4 regions of the Stappia indica genome follow, and region 1 is predicted to be linked to each of the others. Evidence: predicted binding sites of a transcription regulator. Region 1 holds the regulator's gene; each other region holds the start of a gene.

Region 1 (4,291 bases):
ACAACTGGACGCAGCGAGGAGACCCGGCCTTCGTCGAGCGTGCGTCCGGTGCGATCATCGTCCTGCTGGTGTTCCTCGTGCTCATGAACCTGATTGCGATCGTCCTGCGCCGTCGTTTCGAACGTCGCTGGTAAGGAGGCTCTCCAAGCCATGAACCAAATGACCACGCCCGAGAAAGCCGCTGCCATGCACGAGACCAAGATTGCTGCCGAGAAGGTCCAGGTCTTCTACGGCGACACCCACGCCATCAAGGATGTCAGCATCCGCATCGAAGAGAAGACCGTTACCGCCTTCATCGGCCCGTCGGGCTGCGGCAAGTCGACCTTCCTGCGCTGCCTCAACCGGATGAACGACACGATCGACATCTGCCGCGTCGAAGGCGATATCCTGATCGATGGGGAGGATATCTACGATCCCAAGGTCGATCCGGTGCAGCTGCGCGCCAAGGTCGGCATGGTGTTCCAGAAGCCGAACCCGTTCCCCAAGTCGATCTTCGACAACATCGCCTACGGCCCGCGCATCCATGGGCTTGCCCGCACCAAGGCTGCGCTGGAGGAGATCGTCGCCTCCAGCCTGCAGAAGGCCGGCCTGTGGAACGAGGTGAAGGACCGCCTCGAGGAGCCTGGCACCGGCCTGTCCGGCGGCCAGCAGCAGCGCCTGTGCATTGCCCGTGCCATCGCCGTCAGCCCCGAAGTGATCCTGATGGACGAGCCCTGCTCGGCGCTCGATCCCATCGCCACCGCCAAGGTGGAGGAGCTGATCGACGAGCTGCGCGAGAACTACACGATCGTCATCGTCACCCACTCCATGCAGCAGGCCGCCCGCGTGTCGCAGCGCACGGCCTTCTTCCACCTCGGCAACCTGGTCGAGGAAGGGGCGACGAACGACATCTTCACCAACCCCCGGGACAAGCGCACCCAGGACTACATCACCGGCCGCTTCGGCTAGTCTGGACCAGCCGCGGGAACAGACGGGATGACGCGCGCGCCTCGCCGCGCCCCGAATGGAGAAGAAACATGAGCCAACATACCGTTTCGTCGTTCGACGAGGAGCTGAAGGACATCGCCGGCCGCGTGTCGGAGATGGGCGGCCTCGCCGAGATGATGCTGAACGATTCCGTGCAGGCCCTGGTGCGCATGGACAAGGAGCTGGCGCGCCGCGTCATTGCGCAGGACAAGCGCGTCGATGCCCTGCAGTTCGAGATCGAGGAGCAGGCGATCCTGATCATCGCTCGCCGCCAGCCGGTCGCCAGCGACCTGCGTGACGTCATCTCGGCAATGCGCATTTCCAACGATCTGGAGCGCGTCGGCGACCTCGCCAAGAACGTCGCCAAGCGCGTCATCGCCATCGAGGGCACCTTCGACTCCAAGAAGTTCGCCCTTGGCGTCGAGCACATGACCGAGCTCGCCCAGAGCCAGCTCAAGGATGTGCTGGACGCCTATGCCGGGCGCGACGGCACAGCGGCAGCCGCCGTGCGCGATCGCGACGACGAGGTCGATGCGCTCTACACCTCGATCTTCCGCGAACTCCTCACCTACATGATGGAGGATCCGCGCCAGATCTCGGTCTGCGCCCATCTGCTGTTCTGCGCCAAGAACATCGAGCGCATCGGCGATCATGCCACCAACATCGCCGAGAACGTCATGTACATGTCGACCGGCGTGCTGCCGACCGACGAGCGCCAGAAGGTCGACGAGACCGGCATCGAGACCGATACGGCGTCCTGAGGGCGTTCAGGCGAACTGAGCATGGCGCGGGCGGCACTGTCGCCCGTCGCCGCTGACAACGAGAGCCGGCAAGGCGGCGCGAGCGAAAAGCCGCGCCGATGCCTCCCGGCCGGGTCGATTGGACAAGGGTACCCCATATGCCGAAGGTCCTGATTGTCGAGGACGAAGAGCCTCTGGTGATGATGCTGCGCTACAATCTCGAGGCCGAGGGCTACAAGGTCGAGACGTGCATGCGCGGCGACGAGGCGGATCTTCTCCTGCGCGAGAGCCAGCCGGACCTGCTGCTTCTCGACTGGATGCTGCCGGGTCTGTCCGGCATCGAACTGTGCCGCCGCCTGCGCTCGCGTCCCGAGACCGAGCGCCTGCCGGTGATCATGCTCACCGCGCGGGGCGAGGAGCAGGAGCGCATCCGCGGCCTTGCCACCGGCGCCGACGACTACGTGGTGAAGCCCTTCTCGATCCCCGAGCTGATGGCGCGCGTGCGGGCCATGCTGCGCCGGGCAAAGCCGGAGGTGGTGTCCTCTCTGCTGCGCGCCGGCGATCTGGAACTCGACCGGGAAACCCACCGGGTGCGCCGTTCGGGGCGCGAGATCCATCTCGGTCCGACCGAGTTCCGCCTGCTGGAATTCCTGATGACGTCGCCGGGGCGCGTCTTCTCGCGCGAGCAGCTGCTGGACGGTGTCTGGGGACACGACGTCTATGTCGACGAGCGGACGGTCGATGTTCACGTCGGCCGGCTGCGCAAGGCCATCAACCGCGGCAAGGTGCCGGACCCGATCCGCACCGTGCGCGGCGCCGGCTACGCCTTCAACGACCAGTTCGCCGCCGCCGCGTCCTGACGCGCGCCGGCGGCAGGGACGCCGGGCAGGGCGGTCTGCCCACCTATCTGCGAACAACGAGAAAGGCCCGCCGCGGTGATCGCAGGCGGGCCTTTCTCGTTTCGGCTGCCCATCTTGAACAGATGGGCGGGCGTTGCCTCAGCCGTTGGCGACGTTGCGGTCGCGGCGGCGGTCGCTCGCCGGCTGGTAGGCGATGCGGCAGTGATAGGTGCAGTAGGGGACGCCCGGGTTCGACGGGTGGCCGCAGAAGTAGAAGTCTTCCTTGGTCGGGTCGCCGATCGGCCATTTGCAGGTCCGCTCGGTCAGCGTCAGGATGGTCGCGCGCTTGGCGATCGGCACCAGCTCGGCAACGGGCTTGGCCTGCGGCGCGGGGGCTGCGACCGGTGCCGCCTCGACCTTCAGCGCGGTGGCGCCCATTGTCTGCGGTGCCGACGGGGCGCTGCCGCCCTGCTGCGGCGAGGCGGTCTGCGCCGCGTCCTCGGCGCCGCCCTTTGCCGGCTTGCTCCGGGGCTTCTGCGCAGGTGCGGCCGCCTTGGCGCGTCCCGACAGGCCGAGACGGTGGACCTTGCCGATCACCGCATTGCGGGTGACGCCGCCCAGCTCGGCGGCGATCTGGCTGGCGCTCAGCCCGTCCGTCCAGAGCTTTTTGAGAAGGTCGACGCGTTCGCTTGTCCAGGACATGCGCTCAACTCCGTGTTTGATCGGGCCCCGACATCTGGTTAATAAAAGGTTATCGGCACACCGTAGGGGTGCCCCGCTCATTGCCGGATTTTGAGGCTATTGTGAGTCGGATACACGAGATGTCGTATTTCTTGACTGCAAAGCTACAATATGCCGGGTTTGCGGTTCAAGGTGAGGGGGCGATTCACCTGGGGATTGATACGGTTTTCCCCAGAAAAGGCCGTTTCTGGCGACTTTGGCCCTGCCGGGCGCCTGGCGGCGCGCTCAGCCAATTCCGTTGACTTTCCCGCGCGCTCCCGGTGTATAACGGGGCTTCCTCGCCGTGCCGCCTCTCGTGGGCGGCATAATTGCTTTCGGCAGTGGGTGCCAGCGGTTCTTGCAGCTCTTTGCGGCAGCAGGACGGCAACATTCCAGGTCCGGGCGAGGGCATCGAAGGCGGCTGGGGCCGCCAAGGCATCTCCCCGGCAGGCAAGCCGGTCAATGGGAGCAGGAAGGACATGGAAGGTTCATCTCTCTATCAGACCTACAGCCGCGCGAACTTGGAGTTCGTGCGTGGCGAGGGTGTGTGGCTGGAGACTTCCGATGGCCGACGCTTTCTCGACTGCGCCGCCGGCATTGCCGTCAATTCGCTCGGCCATTCCCATCCCGGCCTCGTCAAGGCGCTGAAGGACCAGGCCGACAAGCTGTGGCACGTGTCCAACGTCTATGCCATTGAGGGGCAGGAGGCGTTCGCGCGCAAGCTGACGCAGGCGACCTTCGCCGACCGCGTGTTCTGCACCAATTCCGGCGCCGAGGCGCTGGAATGCGCGATCAAGACCGCGCGTCGCTACTTCTATGCGAAGGGCGAGCCGGAGCGGATCGACATCATCACCTTCGAAGGCGCCTTCCACGGCCGTACGCTGGCGACCATCGCCGCCGGCGGGCAGGAAAAGTACCTGGAAGGCTTCGGCCCCAAGGCGCCGGGCTTCATCCAGGTGCCGTTCGGCGATCATGAGGCGCTGCTTGCAGCCATCGGCGACACCACTGCGGGCCTCCTGATCGAGC
Region 2 (4,291 bases), 2.3 Mb from region 1:
CGCAGCGACCGGTCGACCAGCGCCATCGCCATCGCCTTGCGCTCCGATTGGCCGAATACGAGGCCATAGCCGCGGGTGAACTGCGGCGGGAGCTTCGCCGAACCGGCGAACTGGTTGACCATCTGGCATTCGGTGACACGGATGCGGCCGAGCGAAACGGCAAAGCCGAGTTCCGGTACGTCCATCTCCACCTCGACCTCGCCGATGCGGATCTCGCCGGCGAAGGGATGCGTGCGTCCGTAGCCGCGCTGGGTGGAATAGCCGAGAGCCAGCAGAAAGCCCTCGTCGCCGCGCGCAAGGGCCTGAAGACGCAGATCGCGCGCCATCGGGAACTCCATCGGCTCGCGCGTCAGGTCGCCGGAGGGTTCCTGCGGCATCTCGGCCGGGTCTCCCGCATAGGCCCGCTCGATCAGGTCTTCCTGCGCGAGAATGTCGGCGACGCGGGTCAGCGGCTCGCCTTCGCTGTCGCGCGCCGGGGCAGGCTCCACCGCCTCGTCGCCGGCAAGCGCAGGATCGAGCAGGCGGTGCGTATAGTCGAAGGTCGGACCGAGAACCTGCCCGCCCGGCAAGTCCTTGTACGTGGCCGAAACCCGCCGCTCGGCGACCATCTCGCCGGTCTCGACCGGCAACGAGGCACCGAAGCGCGGCAAGGTCGTGCGATAGGCGCGCAGAAGGAAGATCGCCTCGATCATGTCGCCCCGCGCCTGCTTGACGGCCAGCGCGGCAAGCTCGGGCGCATAGAGAGAGGCTTCCGCCATCACCCGGTCGACGGCCAGAGCCAGCTGCTCGACGAGCTGTTCGACGGTGATCGAGGGAAGGGACCGGTCGCCGCGGCGGCGGTCGGCCAGCATCTTGTGGGCGTTGGCGATGGCCGCCTCGCCGCCCTTGACTGCGACATACATCAGCCCGTCTCCGTCTCGTTGGCATGCCTTGCGACCGTGCTGCGCGGCAGCGCCATGATGCGCAGTCCGGCGACGAGCACGATGTCGACCCCGCGCGGAAAGAGCGCCCGGTTCGCAGTGCGCTGCGCCGCGAAATCCTCAGGCAGGCCGGCTGGGCTCACCACCCGCTGCCCGTCGATGCCGGGACCTTCCAGGATCAGGTGCGCGCCGCCCTCCAGCGCATCCACCTCGACCACCAGCGTCGTCGAGCGGTCGGGATATTCCTGCGTCCCCAGGGCAAGGGCGTCCAGCGCCGGCATGGCGACGGCCCGCGCGAAAGCGAAGGTGGACTTGTCCGCCTCCTGCACCACCGGCGCACCGCACTGGAAGGACAGCCAAGCCCGCACACCCTCGCTGTCGGCGCCATCGCCCAGCCAGACCGGCGTATCGGGATCGCACATCGACACCGCGATGGCGCCCGAGCCCGACCCCAGGGGAGCGGGCGGTGCGACGGAGACGGGAAGATCGTGAAGGGTGCCGGGGCGTGCGGTCGCATCCATCAGGGCGCGGAAGACGCCCTGCGCCTCGAACACCGGATCGTTGAAACCGCCGGACACGGCGAGCGTGGAAAGAACGGCTTCGGACATCAGTCGTCTCCGCGAACCATGGTGAAGAAGTCGACGCGCGTTGCGGCGGCCTCGCGCTTGACGCGGGAGACCTCATCGGCGCGGGCGGCGGCCAGCGGCGCCAACACGTGCGCCTCGATGTCGTCGCGGCGCGCGCCGTCGCTCCACATGGCCGCAAGCACCGCAGAAAGGCGCGCCTTTGCCCTGTCCTGTCCCAGCGCATAGGCGTGGCCGACGGTGCCGCCGGCGAGCCGGACGGTGGCCCGCGTCACCGCCGCCTCTCCAAGGTTGAAGGGAGCACCGTCGCCGCCGATGCGGCCGCGCACCATGACCAGCCCGATCTCGGGTCCGCGCACCGGCATCGCCTCCGGCAACGCGCCGAGCGCCGCCGCGCAGGCCGCGATCTCGCCGCCGGGAGAGGCCGCCAGAACGTCCATCAGCCGCTTGAGGCCAGGCCCCGCCTCGCTTTGCGTTTCCGCTTCCCTCATGTGCCGCTCCGTTTTCAGTTTCGCACTCGCCCGGGAGGCTCTCATGCCCCGCAATGGCAGCAGCCACCTTCGCGCCCAGTGTCCCTACACCTGCCGTCTATATTTGTCTAGTATTATAGACAACCGACAATACAGACCCTACAAGCTCCGCGTGACGGCGGCATGACAGGGCAAGCCCCACCCCACCGCTCCCCGGTCAGCGAAACCCGGTCGCTTCGGCTCCGCTTCTGTTGGCTGTCGACCTCCTGGCTTGCTAGAAGGGCTAGGTCGTGGACTCATAATTGTGCCGGAAACGGCGTTTGGCCCGGCAATGATGTGCCAGGAGGAGCGTGATGGCCGGGGCAGCCCCCCCCGCCCGAGCGGCCCGACGCCGCAGATCGAAGTCGGGCCGACGCCCTCCGGGTCTGCGCGAACCTGCCGGCAACGGCGTCGCAAGACCTTGAAAACCGGACGGTTTCCTGCGGGCTTGCTCCTTGTATCCGATCAGGTTCGCGCAGACCGTTTCTCGCCAGAATTATGAGTTCACGACCCAAAGCCGAAGCGGCGGCGAAAGGACACGCATGAGTGGAATTGAACGGCAGACGGGGGTCGCCCTGTGGCGGCAGATCGCCGACGAGATTCGCGCCGGCATCGGCAATGGCGATCATGACGACACGGGACGCCTGCCGACCGAGGCCGTGCTGGCCGCGCGTTTCGACGTCAACCGCCACACGGTACGGCAGGCCCTGGCGGCGCTTGCCCGGGAAGGCGTCGTGGAGACCGTGCAGGGGCGCGGCACGACCATCGTTCCGCGCCGCCGCGTGACCTATCCGATCGGCACCCGCACCCGCTTTTCCGCCGGCCTCGGCGGTCAGGTGGCCCAGGCCGTCACACGACTGGTCGGCGTCTCGCAGGAAAACGCGACGCCCGAGCTTGCGGCGCAGCTGCGGCTGGCTGCCGGCGCTCCCCTGCTTCGGCTCGAAACGCTTGGCGAGGCGGACGGCGTTCCCCTGTCCCGTGCGGTCCACTGGTTCGACGCGGACCGGTTCTCCGGGTTGCCCGAGGCCTATCGCCGGGAAGGCTCGATCACACGGGCGCTGGCGGCCTGCGGCGTGGCGGACTACGTGCGCCAGTCGACGGAGATTTCGGCAGCGCCGGCAACCGCCTCCGACCGGGTGGATCTTGCCCTGCAGCCGGGGGCCGTGGTGCTGCTCACCCGTTCGCTGAACGTCGACGGGCAGGGATATCCCATCCAGGCCAGCCACAGCCGCTTTGCGGCGGACCGCGTCAGTCTTTCGGTCGCAACCGAGCCCAACGGCTGAAATTGACGTTACGTTAGAATTTGCCGCACCTTGCGAAAGATCAATGCGTTGCATTTTTATATTCGATAATTAGAAATAAATAATAAACTCGGCGCAGCGCCGCGTGCTGCTGCCTTCATTGGGACGAGAGGACAGGCCTTGCTTGCAAACAGACGACAGTTTCTCGCCCTTGTGGCCGCGGCTTCGGCCGCAGCGACACACAGCGGGCCGATACAGGCCCAGCCCGTACCGACCGGCGCACGTATCGTCATCCTCGGCGCCGGTGCAGCCGGAACCGCGCTTGCGAACCGCTTGACGGCCCGCTTGCCGGGCGCGCGGATCACACTCCTCGACCCGCGTCAGGCGCATCTTTATCAACCCGGCTTCACCCTGATCGCCGCAGGCCTCAAGCCCGCCTCCTACTCGGTCTCGATGACGGCGGAGTGGTTGCCCCGCAAGGCGGAATGGATCCAGGAGGCAGCTGCAGAGATCGATCCGGAAGCCAGACGTGTCGTCACCACGTCGGGCCGCGCGCTTACCTATGACTTCCTCGTGGTCGCAACCGGCCTGAAACTCGACTACGAGGCCATCGAAGGCATGTCGACCGATCTCATCGGCAGCAACGGCATCGGCTCGGTCTATGCAGGGCCCGACCAGGCGGCCGCCACCTTCGCCGAAATGAGCCGCTTCGTGGAAAAGGGCGGCACCGCTCTCTTCACCCGGCCGGCAACCGAAATGAAATGCGCCGGCGCACCGCTCAAATACGCCTTCCTCACGGATGACGCCGCGCGTCGCAAGGGCACGCGCGACAAGGTGAAGATCATCTATGCGGCCCATTCGGGCGCGTTCTTCTCGGTGCCGATCGTCAACGAGAAGGTCCGGATGCTGTTCGAGGACCGAGGCTTCGAGACGGTGAAAAACCATGTGATGGTGGCCATCGACCCAGGCCGCCGCATCGCCACCTTCGACACCCCCGAGGGGCGCAAGGAGGTCGGCTACGACTTCACCAACGTCAT
Region 3 (4,291 bases), 1.7 Mb from region 1:
CGGCCAGAAGGTCCGGATCGGCGCCGGGGGCAAGGCGGCCCTCGCGCGACAGCCGCGCGAACGCATCCCGCGTGCAGTCCTCCATCGCCTGGCAGACATCGAGAAACAGCCGCGTCCAGGGACCGTCGCGCAGGGTCGTCTGGACGAGATAGAGGCGCGCGAAATCCGGATCGGAGCGGTAGAGCGCCAGCCAGGGATGGAAGATGCCGGCAATGTAGTCGCGGGTCTCGCCGAGGGGCGCGCGGGCCACATGGGCGCGCATAGCTGCCTCCAGCTCCTCCAGGTCGCTCGTGCGCGCGGCGATCAGCAGGCTGGTCTTGTCGGCGAAATGGGCGAAGACGGTGGCCTTGGCAACGCCGGCGGCCTCCGCCACCGCATCGACGCTGGTCGCCTCGAAGCCCTGGCCTGAGAACAGGCGGGTCGCCTCGGCCAGGATCTTCTCGCGGGTTTCGCGGGTGCGTTTCTGGGGGCGTCCGACCATGGCGTCCTTCTTGTGGATTCAATTATTGACCGCGGTCATTAAATGCGGCATCAATTTGTGACCGCGGTCAATTCTAGCTCCGAAACAGGAAGACCGACAATGGCGAAACGTATTCTCGTGCTGGACGGGCATCCCGGCCCCGACAGCCTGTGCGGCGCGCTGGCCGCCTCCTATGTGCAGGGCGCGACCCGTGCCGGGCACGAGGTGAAGCTGCTGCGCCTGTCGCAGATGCAGTTCGATCCGGACATGGGGTCGGGCTACAAGCCGGAAAAGGTGCTGGAGCCGTGCCTTTCCGACGTGCAGGCGGCGATCACCTGGTGCGAGCATCTGGTGATCGTGCATCCGCTGTGGTGGGGGTCGATGCCGGCCAAGCTGAAGGGGCTGATCGACCGGGCGCTGCTGCCGGGCTTCGCCTTCCGCTACGAGCCGGGCCAGATGGTGCCGGCCAAGCTGCTGAAGGGGCGCTCGGCCGAGGTGCTGGTCACCTCCGACACGCCGCCCTGGTATCTGCGCTTCCTGCTGTGGACGCCCGGTTTCCGGGTGATGCGCAAGCAGATCCTGGAGTTCTGCGGTTTCTCGCCGGTGCGCTTTCGCACCTTCGCGCCGGTGCAGGGCTCGGACGAGAAAAAGCGCAAGGGCTGGATCGAGGCGGCGGGACGGTACGGCGCGGCTGCCTGAGCATTTCGCAAGGGGCGGGCGCTTCAGAAGCGCTCCTCGGCGAACCAGCCGAAGACCGTGAGGTCGAGCGTCGTCTGGGCGACGCGTTCGCGGCTGGTCATCAGGACCTGGCCGCCGCGGCGCTGGTAGAAGCGGACCGCCTCGTCATTGTCCTTGAGCACGCGGATGGCAAGGCCGTCGAGGCGGGCGCGGGCCAGGGCCGCGCGGGTGGCGGTGAAGAGCTCGCTGCCGAAGCCGAGACCCTGGTGGTCGGGCCGGACATAGAGCTCGTAGATCTCGCCCTCGAAGGGCAGCTCGCGCATGCGGCTGCGGCCCCAGGTGGCATAGCCGGCAGGAATGCCGGCGACTTCGAGGATCTGGATCTGGACGCCGCGCGACAGGGCGGTGCGCCACCATTTCGGCCCCCGGCGGGAGATCATCCGCTCCAGCTCCAGGCCGTCGATGATACCCCGATAGGTCGATCGCCAGGCATCCTCGTGGATGGTGGCGAGCGCTTCGGCATCGTCGTGGAGCGCAGGGCGCAGGGCTGTCAGGCCGATACTCATGAGCACATGATAGCGCCCTTCGCCGGCCGACAAAAGCCGTTGCGCATGCCCTGATCAACGGCGGTCGCCGACAAGGTGGAAAAAGCGGAGAAACGGGGAACAAGTGCTGCAGAAACGGAAAAGGGCCGGCATTGGAGCCGGCCCTTCCGGTTGCAGTCTCGGCCCTTGCGGGTCGGGGAACGCCTGAGACAAAACCCCGGGGGGCTGGGGGGCTGTTGCGTACCGAAGCCTTGTCGTCAGTCCCTCATGCAACGATGCCAATTTCGCCGGCCAAGATGGCACCGTCTTGGCTGCAATGGGGCAAAACTATGAAATCGACACGAGGCGCAAAAACCCCCGGAAGCGGGCTGAATTTGTTTGAAATTGCCATTTTTGCCCAAGGGTTTGCCGCGTCGATACACGGCACGGATATCGGGCGGTGCCAGGGGGGCAGGGGGCGCCGGCCGCGGCCGGACTGGCCGGGACTTGCCAAAGGCGGAAAGGGGAGCCCATCATGACGGCTGGATGACGGGCTGATCATTGGGCGGCGAGGCAGAAGGCGCGATGAGCGAATTCGATGAAGAGGCATCCAGGCCGGGTGCGGAACCGGCGGCAATCTCCGGCTTCGCGCCTGCCCGCAGTCCGGCGGCTCCATCGGCCGCTCCACCGGCCGCCCCTTCGGTCCCGGTTCTGGTGTCCTTCCACCGACGCGAACTCGACCTGATCCTGCGGGTCTACGGCCACCGGGTGGCCTCCGGCGAATGGCGCGACTACGCCATCGATCATCTGAAGGACCGGGCGGTGTTCTCGGTCTTCCGCCGCAGCTCCGAAATGCCGCTGTTTCGTATCGAGAAGGTGCCGCGCAATGCCAAGCGGCAGGGCGCCTATGCCGTCGTCGGCACGGGCGGGGTGATCCTCAAGCGCGGCGGCGACCTCGCTCAGGTTCTCAAGGTCTTCGAGAAGAAGCGTCACCTCAGCCTGGTGTGACCCGGCAAGGAAAAGGCGGCGACCAAGCGGGCCGGCCCCAACCGACGGAAAAAGCGGAGGCCAGGCGGGCCGACCCCAACCGACGAGGAAAAGGCGGAGGCCAGGCTGGCCGGCCCCAACCGACGAGGAAAAGGCGGAGGCCAGGCTGGCCGGCCTCCGCAAGGGGGTGCCGCAGGGATTGCGAGCACGGAACCGTCGAAACGTCAGAACTTGTAGGACATGCGCGCGGCGAGGGCATGCGAGCGGGCGCGTGCCCGGTACTCGCCCGCATAGGTGAGCGTGCCGGACAGGCCGTTGGTCGCGGAGTTGACCTCGACGCCGGCCGACAGGCGGGCGATGTCGCGGCCGACGCCGTTGCCGGTGGCGGTGACCGGGGCGCCCAGCATGGTGGCGCTGCGGCGGTCGCCGAGCGAGCCGATGGCCCGGGCATAGGCGACGTCCATCACCGGGGCAACCGTTGCGACAGTCCCGAGCGCCATGGCCGGGGCTGCGACCCGCACGCCCGCGCCGGCATCGAACTGGCTGGCATTGGCGGACGGGGCGGCAAGCGAGAAGACGCCGGCGCCGGTCTCGGTCGAGCTGCCCAGCCACTGGTGCACGAGGCGGGTCTGCAGATAGGGCTGCACGGTCGCGCCCATCGTCTCGAAGGTCATGCCGATGCGGGCATTCGACCAGGCGCCGATATCGACGGCATTGCTGGAGCCGGAGAAGGCGACGGCGCCGCCCGCGCCGGCGATGGCATTGCGGGTGCGGCTCGTCTCGAAGCGGGTCAGGCCGCCGGCCGCGTCGGCGAAGAAGCCGCCGGCCGAATAGCTGCCATAGGCGACCGCGTGCAGGCCGGTCGCCCGTGCCGTGTTGCCGCCGCCCTGGCTGTTGCCCGAGGTGAAGCCGATGCCGACACCGCCGCCGATGCCGTCGGCGAGCGTGACGTCGATACCGGTGAGCATGCCGCCGGTGCGGCTGATGCTGCCGGGCGCGGCGGCGCTGGCCGAGGTGCTGGAGAAGCTGCCGAGCATCGAGCCCCACAGCCGGTAGCGGGCGGCTTCGCCGGGGGCGGCGCCATGGCTCGACAGGCTGACCGTGCCGGGCATGGCGTTGCCCGATCCGTGCGCGGCGGCAAGGTTCGAGATGGTGCCGGCGATCTGCGACAGGGTCGAGGCCTGGGCGGTCTGCGACTGGCTGAACACGGAAGCCGTGCTGCCCTCGCGAGTGGCCGTCAGGTTGGCAAGGTCGAGCAGGCCCCAGCCGTATTCGCTGTCGATGCCGGCTGCGCCGACGTCGCGGGCGGTCGCCAGCACCAGCTGCGCCAGATCGGTGGCGGCGGCGTCGGGGAACATCTCGCGGGCGATGGCGAGCGCGGCCGTCACATGGGGGGCGGCCATCGAGGTGCCCGACATGTTGACATAGCCGCCGGTGTTGGAGGTCGAGTAGATGCCGTCGGCATCCTCGTCGTCGCCGCCGCCCGGTGCCGACAGGCACCAGGTCATGGCAAGGCCGCAGCGGTTGGAATAGTTGGCGAGCGTGCCGTCGCGGCCGACGGCGGCGACCGACAGCCAGTTGGCCCGCAGCTCGGGGAAGAGGTGCGGCAGGCCGGGCTCCAGCGCAACGCTCGGGAGGCCGT
Region 4 (4,291 bases), 870 kb from region 1:
CTGGTTGTGGAAGTCGACGTCGAGCGCGATCCGCTCCGTGACGGGGGTGTCGTCGCCGAAGCTCTCGGCCTGGCGCAGGATCCCGGCGAGCGTCTTCAGCTCCGCCTCCGGCATGCGGCCGCCCGCGACCCGCGCGGCGGCAAGGCCGGCGGCCAGCCCGTCCAGCGCGGCGCGGACCTGGTAGATCTCGCGAAGATGCGCCGGGTCGATCTCGGTGACCTTGAGCCCCTTGCGCCCGGTCTCCTCCACCAGCCCGTCGCGCTTGAGCAGCTGCAGCGCATGGCTGACCGGCTGGCGCGACACGCCGAGGCGGTCGGCAAGCTCGGCCTGGCGGATGCGCTCGCCCGGCGCCAGCTCGGCCAGCGCGATGGCCTGGCGCAGCCGCTCGTAGACGCGGTCCACCAGGATCGGGCTCTGGTCGATGAGTTCCATGGGCATGCCTTGCGTCCTTCCCCTCACGACCCTTACGGACATCGCAACGAAGCGCAGCCGGCGCGAAAGCACCCGGGCCGATCCCGGGGGCTGGGTGTGCGGCCTGTCCGGCGCGATGCCGCGACAAGCTGACGGATCGCGCGCGCCGCCGCAATGCACCGCAGGTATGACATGGGAGGCCTGTCGGCACACCCGGCAGCGCGCGTTCCGGGACGGACCTGTCCCTGACCTGGCCGGGACGGCCAGGTTCTCCGTAACCTCCGCTTGCCGGCTCGGCTCCGCGCCGTCCCGGAATGCCTCCGGCAGGGCGGGCAGCCGGACCGGCCGGCGGTCTGGCGATGGGGCCAACGGAGCCCTGAGTGCCGGTCTCCCGGCGAAACTTCCGGCCGGGTCTTTCCCCGGCGCCTGGTTGCGAAGGCGCTGTCGCCAGCCGTCTTGCAGGGCCGTCCCGCAGGGCGGGCTGCAGGGCGGGGCAGTAGACGACCGGGCCTCAACCTTCAAGGAATTCGGAATTCCAAATTCCAACGAGACTCACCCTGCCCGACGAAACCGGTCCTGTCAACATTTCGGAATTCCGAATTCCAAGAATCTATCCGAGCCGCATCCTCCAGCCGCCACGGCCGCGGCAGTTCCTTTGGCGTCCTCCCGGACGCAGGCGAAGCCGGAGATCCGGGATCGGCGAGCCGAGGGCCTGTCGGATGTGCTCCCGAAGGTCCTCTTGAGCGCGGTGGCTCCCCGGTCCCGGCTCGGCGCGGGCGTGCCGTCCGGGAAGACGCGGGGAGAGGCGGGGAGGGACATGCCGCAATGCGCCGCGTGCGGGGAAGATGATTTGCCGGCTCAATTGCCGGCATGCCGCAGAGGGAGGATTTGGCGCAAGGCGGCAAGGAGTTGCCCGTGCGGGTCGCCGCCAGGGTCCCGGCGCGCAGGGCACGGGAGGAATCTCCCAAGCGTCCTGCAAGTTGCCCATCGGCCTGCTCTGCGACGGCTCGCCTGCGGGTCGGCCGGGACCAGGCGAGAACAGCGGCCCGCCCTGGCCGGGAAGGGGTGGTCCCGCTCTGACTTAAAGGAAACTTCGCCGTCTCAAGGTCTTGACGCGACTGAGAATGTCATCCAGCCTTCACCCAGGACGCCTAACAGACATCCGGTCCAGAACGGATGCGCATCGCGCCCCAGTGGAGGAACGAAAGATGACCATGCACCTGACGAAGCTCGCCGGAGCTGCGAGCATTGCTGCCTTGCTTGCCGGCCTCATCGCCGCAACGCCCGCGCAGGCCGAATTCAAGCTCGACAGCCGCTACACCGATGCCGACGGCGACCTGATCGCCGACATTCCCTCCGATCCGGCGCAGCAGATCGATCCCTCGACGCTGATCTTCGCCTATACCCCGGTCGAGGATCCGGCGGTCTATGCCGAGGCCTGGGCCGACTTCCTGGCCCATATGGAGAGCGTCACCGGCAAGAAGGTGCAGTTCTTCCCGGTCCAGTCGAACGCCGCCCAGATCGAGGCGATGCGTGCCGGCCGCCTGCATATCGCCGGCTTCAACACCGGCTCCAACCCGCTCGCCGTCGCCTGCGCCGGCTTCCGCCCCTTCACGATGATGGCCAAGGCCGACGGCAGCTTCGGCTACGAGATGGAAATCATCACCTATCCGGGCTCGGGCATCGAGAAGCCGGAAGACATCAAGGGCAAGACGCTGGCCTTCACCGCCGAGACGTCGAATTCCGGCTTCAAGGCGCCGTCCGCGCTGCTGAAGGCCGAGTACGGCCTCGTCTCCGGCACCGACTACGAGCCGGCTTTCTCCGGCAAGCACGACAACTCGATCCTCGGCGTCGCCAACAAGGACTACCCGGCGGCCGCCATCGCCAACTCCGTCATGCACCGCATGATCGAGCGCGAGGTGATCAAGCCCGAGCAGGTCGTCAGCATCTACAAGTCGCAAACCTTCCCGACCACCGGCTACGGCGTTGCCTACAACCTGAAGCCGGAGCTGCAGGAGAAGATCAAGGAAGGCTTCGCCACCTTCAAGTGGGAAGGCTCGTCGCTGGAGAAGGAGTTCTCCAAGTCGGGCGAGGCGCAGTTCATCCCGATCACCTTCAAGGACAACTGGTCCGTCATCCGCCAGATCGACCAGGCGAACGACGTTTCCTACAACTGCCAGTAAGGCACGTACGGTAAGACCGCGACCGGCCGGACGGGGCGAGGGGGAGTGTCTCCGCCGCCCCGTCCGTGCCTGTTGCGCGCTGCCCTGACCCGAAAGACCCGGCCGCCCGGCCCTCTCTCCCCGGATCCCCGCATGCTGACAGTCGAAGCGCTTACCAAGACCTACAAGACCGGCGACAAGGCCCTCAGGTCCGTCAGTTTCACCGTGCCGAAGGGGCAGGTCGTCGGCCTGATCGGTCCGTCCGGTGCCGGCAAGTCGACCCTCATCCGCTGCATCAACCGTCTGGTCGAGCCGACCGAGGGCCGGGTGCTGCTGAACGATCTCGACATCACCGGCCTGCCGGCGCGCGAACTGCGCCGCGCCCGCCGCCGCATCGGCATGATCTTCCAGGAATATGCCCTGGTGGAGCGTCTGACGGTGATGGAGAACGTGCTGTCGGGGCGCCTCGGCTATGTCGGTTTCTGGCGCTCCTTCCTGCGCCAGTTTCCCGGCGAGGACGTGGAGAACGCCTTCCGCCTGCTCGACCGGGTCGGCCTGATCGACCATGCGGACAAGCGCGCCGACGCCCTGTCGGGCGGCCAGCGCCAGCGCGTCGGCATCGCCCGTGCCCTTGCCCAGGACCCCGAGCTGCTGCTGATCGACGAGCCGACCGCCTCGCTCGATCCCAAGACCTCGCGCCAGATCATGCGCCTGATCCTGGAGATCTGCGCCGAGCGCGGCCTGCCGGCGATCATCAACATCCACGACGTGGTGCTGGCCCAGCAGTTCACCCAGCGCATCATCGGCCTGCGGGCCGGCGAGGTGGTCTTCGACGGCACGCCGGACCTGCTCGACGAAAGCGTGCTCACCCGCATCTACGGCGAGGAGGACTGGACCGCCATGCGCCGCGCGGCGGAAGAGGACGACCACGCCGAGCGCGACGCGGCCGAACGCATGGCCGGGATGGTCTGAGCCATGAGCGCGACCGCAAAGACCTATCCCCGTCGCTGGCGCCGCCCGGCGACGATGATCCCCGATCCGCGCTGGCGCTACGGGATCTATACCGCCCTTCTCGTCTATCTGGTGCTGGCCGTCGGCTCGGTCGAGGTCAACTGGATGCGCGTGTGGGACGGGCTCGACCGCGGCTGGCGTTTCGTCCAGGGCTTCCTGCAGCCGGACTTCACCAGCCGCTGGAAGGACATCAGCGCCGGCATGATCGAGAGCCTGACCATGACGGTCACGGCGACGGTTGCCGGCGTGCTGATCTCCGTGCCGATCGGCATCGGCGCGGCGCGCAACATCGCCCCGCCCACGGTCTATTACATCTGCCGCGGCATCATCGCGGTGAGCCGGTCGCTGCAGGAAATCATCATCGCCATCCTGCTGGTCGCCATGTTCGGCTTCGGTCCCTTTGCCGGCTTCCTGACCCTGTCCTTCGCCACCATCGGCTTCCTGGCCAAGCTCCTGGCCGAGGACATCGAGGACATCGACGAGGCCCAGGCCGAGGCGGTGCGCGCCACCGGCGCATCCTGGTGGCAGCTGGTCAACTATGCGGTGCAGCCGCAGGTGATGCCGCGCCTGATCGGCCTGACTCTCTACCGCTTCGACATCAATTTCCGTGAAAGCGCGGTGATCGGCATCGTCGGCGCCGGCGGCATCGGCGCGACGCTGAACACCGCCATCGACCGCTACGAATACGACAGCGCCGGGGCGATCCT

Evidence for each region. Region 1 encodes PhoB, which activates phosphate uptake and scavenging genes when phosphate is short. Its sites were predicted from a motif close to TGTCATNNANCTGTCAT; they were not measured.
Region 2: phnG (phosphonate C-P lyase system protein PhnG) is a predicted target of PhoB. The motif match lies at 2,147-2,163, and genes of this name have one in related genera.
Region 3: GH266_RS11130 (DUF2794 domain-containing protein) is a predicted target of PhoB. The motif match lies at 2,198-2,214, and genes of this name have one in related genera.
Region 4: phnD (phosphate/phosphite/phosphonate ABC transporter substrate-binding protein) is a predicted target of PhoB. The motif match lies at 1,537-1,553, and genes of this name have one in related genera.

The regions. Positions count from the first base shown of each region.
Region 1 is NZ_CP046908.1:4,063,049-4,067,339, forward strand. Features, by position in the region: gene pstA (phosphate ABC transporter permease PstA) at 1-134, shown strand, start outside; gene pstB (phosphate ABC transporter ATP-binding protein PstB) at 160-948, shown strand; gene phoU (phosphate signaling complex protein PhoU) at 1,017-1,727, shown strand; gene phoB (phosphate regulon transcriptional regulator PhoB) at 1,865-2,566, shown strand; gene GH266_RS18970 (GcrA family cell cycle regulator) at 2,705-3,247, opposite strand; gene GH266_RS18975 (aspartate aminotransferase family protein) at 3,745-4,291, shown strand, end outside.
Region 2 is NZ_CP046908.1:1,724,419-1,728,709, forward strand. Features, by position in the region: gene GH266_RS08120 (carbon-phosphorus lyase complex subunit) at 1-902, opposite strand, end outside; gene phnH (phosphonate C-P lyase system protein PhnH) at 902-1,528, opposite strand; gene phnG (phosphonate C-P lyase system protein PhnG) at 1,528-1,995, opposite strand; gene phnF (phosphonate metabolism transcriptional regulator PhnF) at 2,556-3,296, shown strand; gene GH266_RS08140 (NAD(P)/FAD-dependent oxidoreductase) at 3,435-4,291, shown strand, end outside.
Region 3 is NZ_CP046908.1:2,377,253-2,381,543, reverse strand. Features, by position in the region: gene GH266_RS11145 (TetR/AcrR family transcriptional regulator) at 1-481, opposite strand, end outside; gene GH266_RS11140 (NAD(P)H-dependent oxidoreductase) at 581-1,159, shown strand; gene GH266_RS11135 (GNAT family N-acetyltransferase) at 1,183-1,704, opposite strand; gene GH266_RS11130 (DUF2794 domain-containing protein) at 2,248-2,670, shown strand; gene GH266_RS11125 (S8 family peptidase) at 2,874-4,291, opposite strand, start outside.
Region 4 is NZ_CP046908.1:3,195,126-3,199,416, forward strand. Features, by position in the region: gene GH266_RS15015 (GntR family transcriptional regulator) at 1-438, opposite strand, end outside; gene phnD (phosphate/phosphite/phosphonate ABC transporter substrate-binding protein) at 1,626-2,594, shown strand; gene phnC (phosphonate ABC transporter ATP-binding protein) at 2,727-3,545, shown strand; gene phnE (phosphonate ABC transporter, permease protein PhnE) at 3,549-4,291, shown strand, end outside.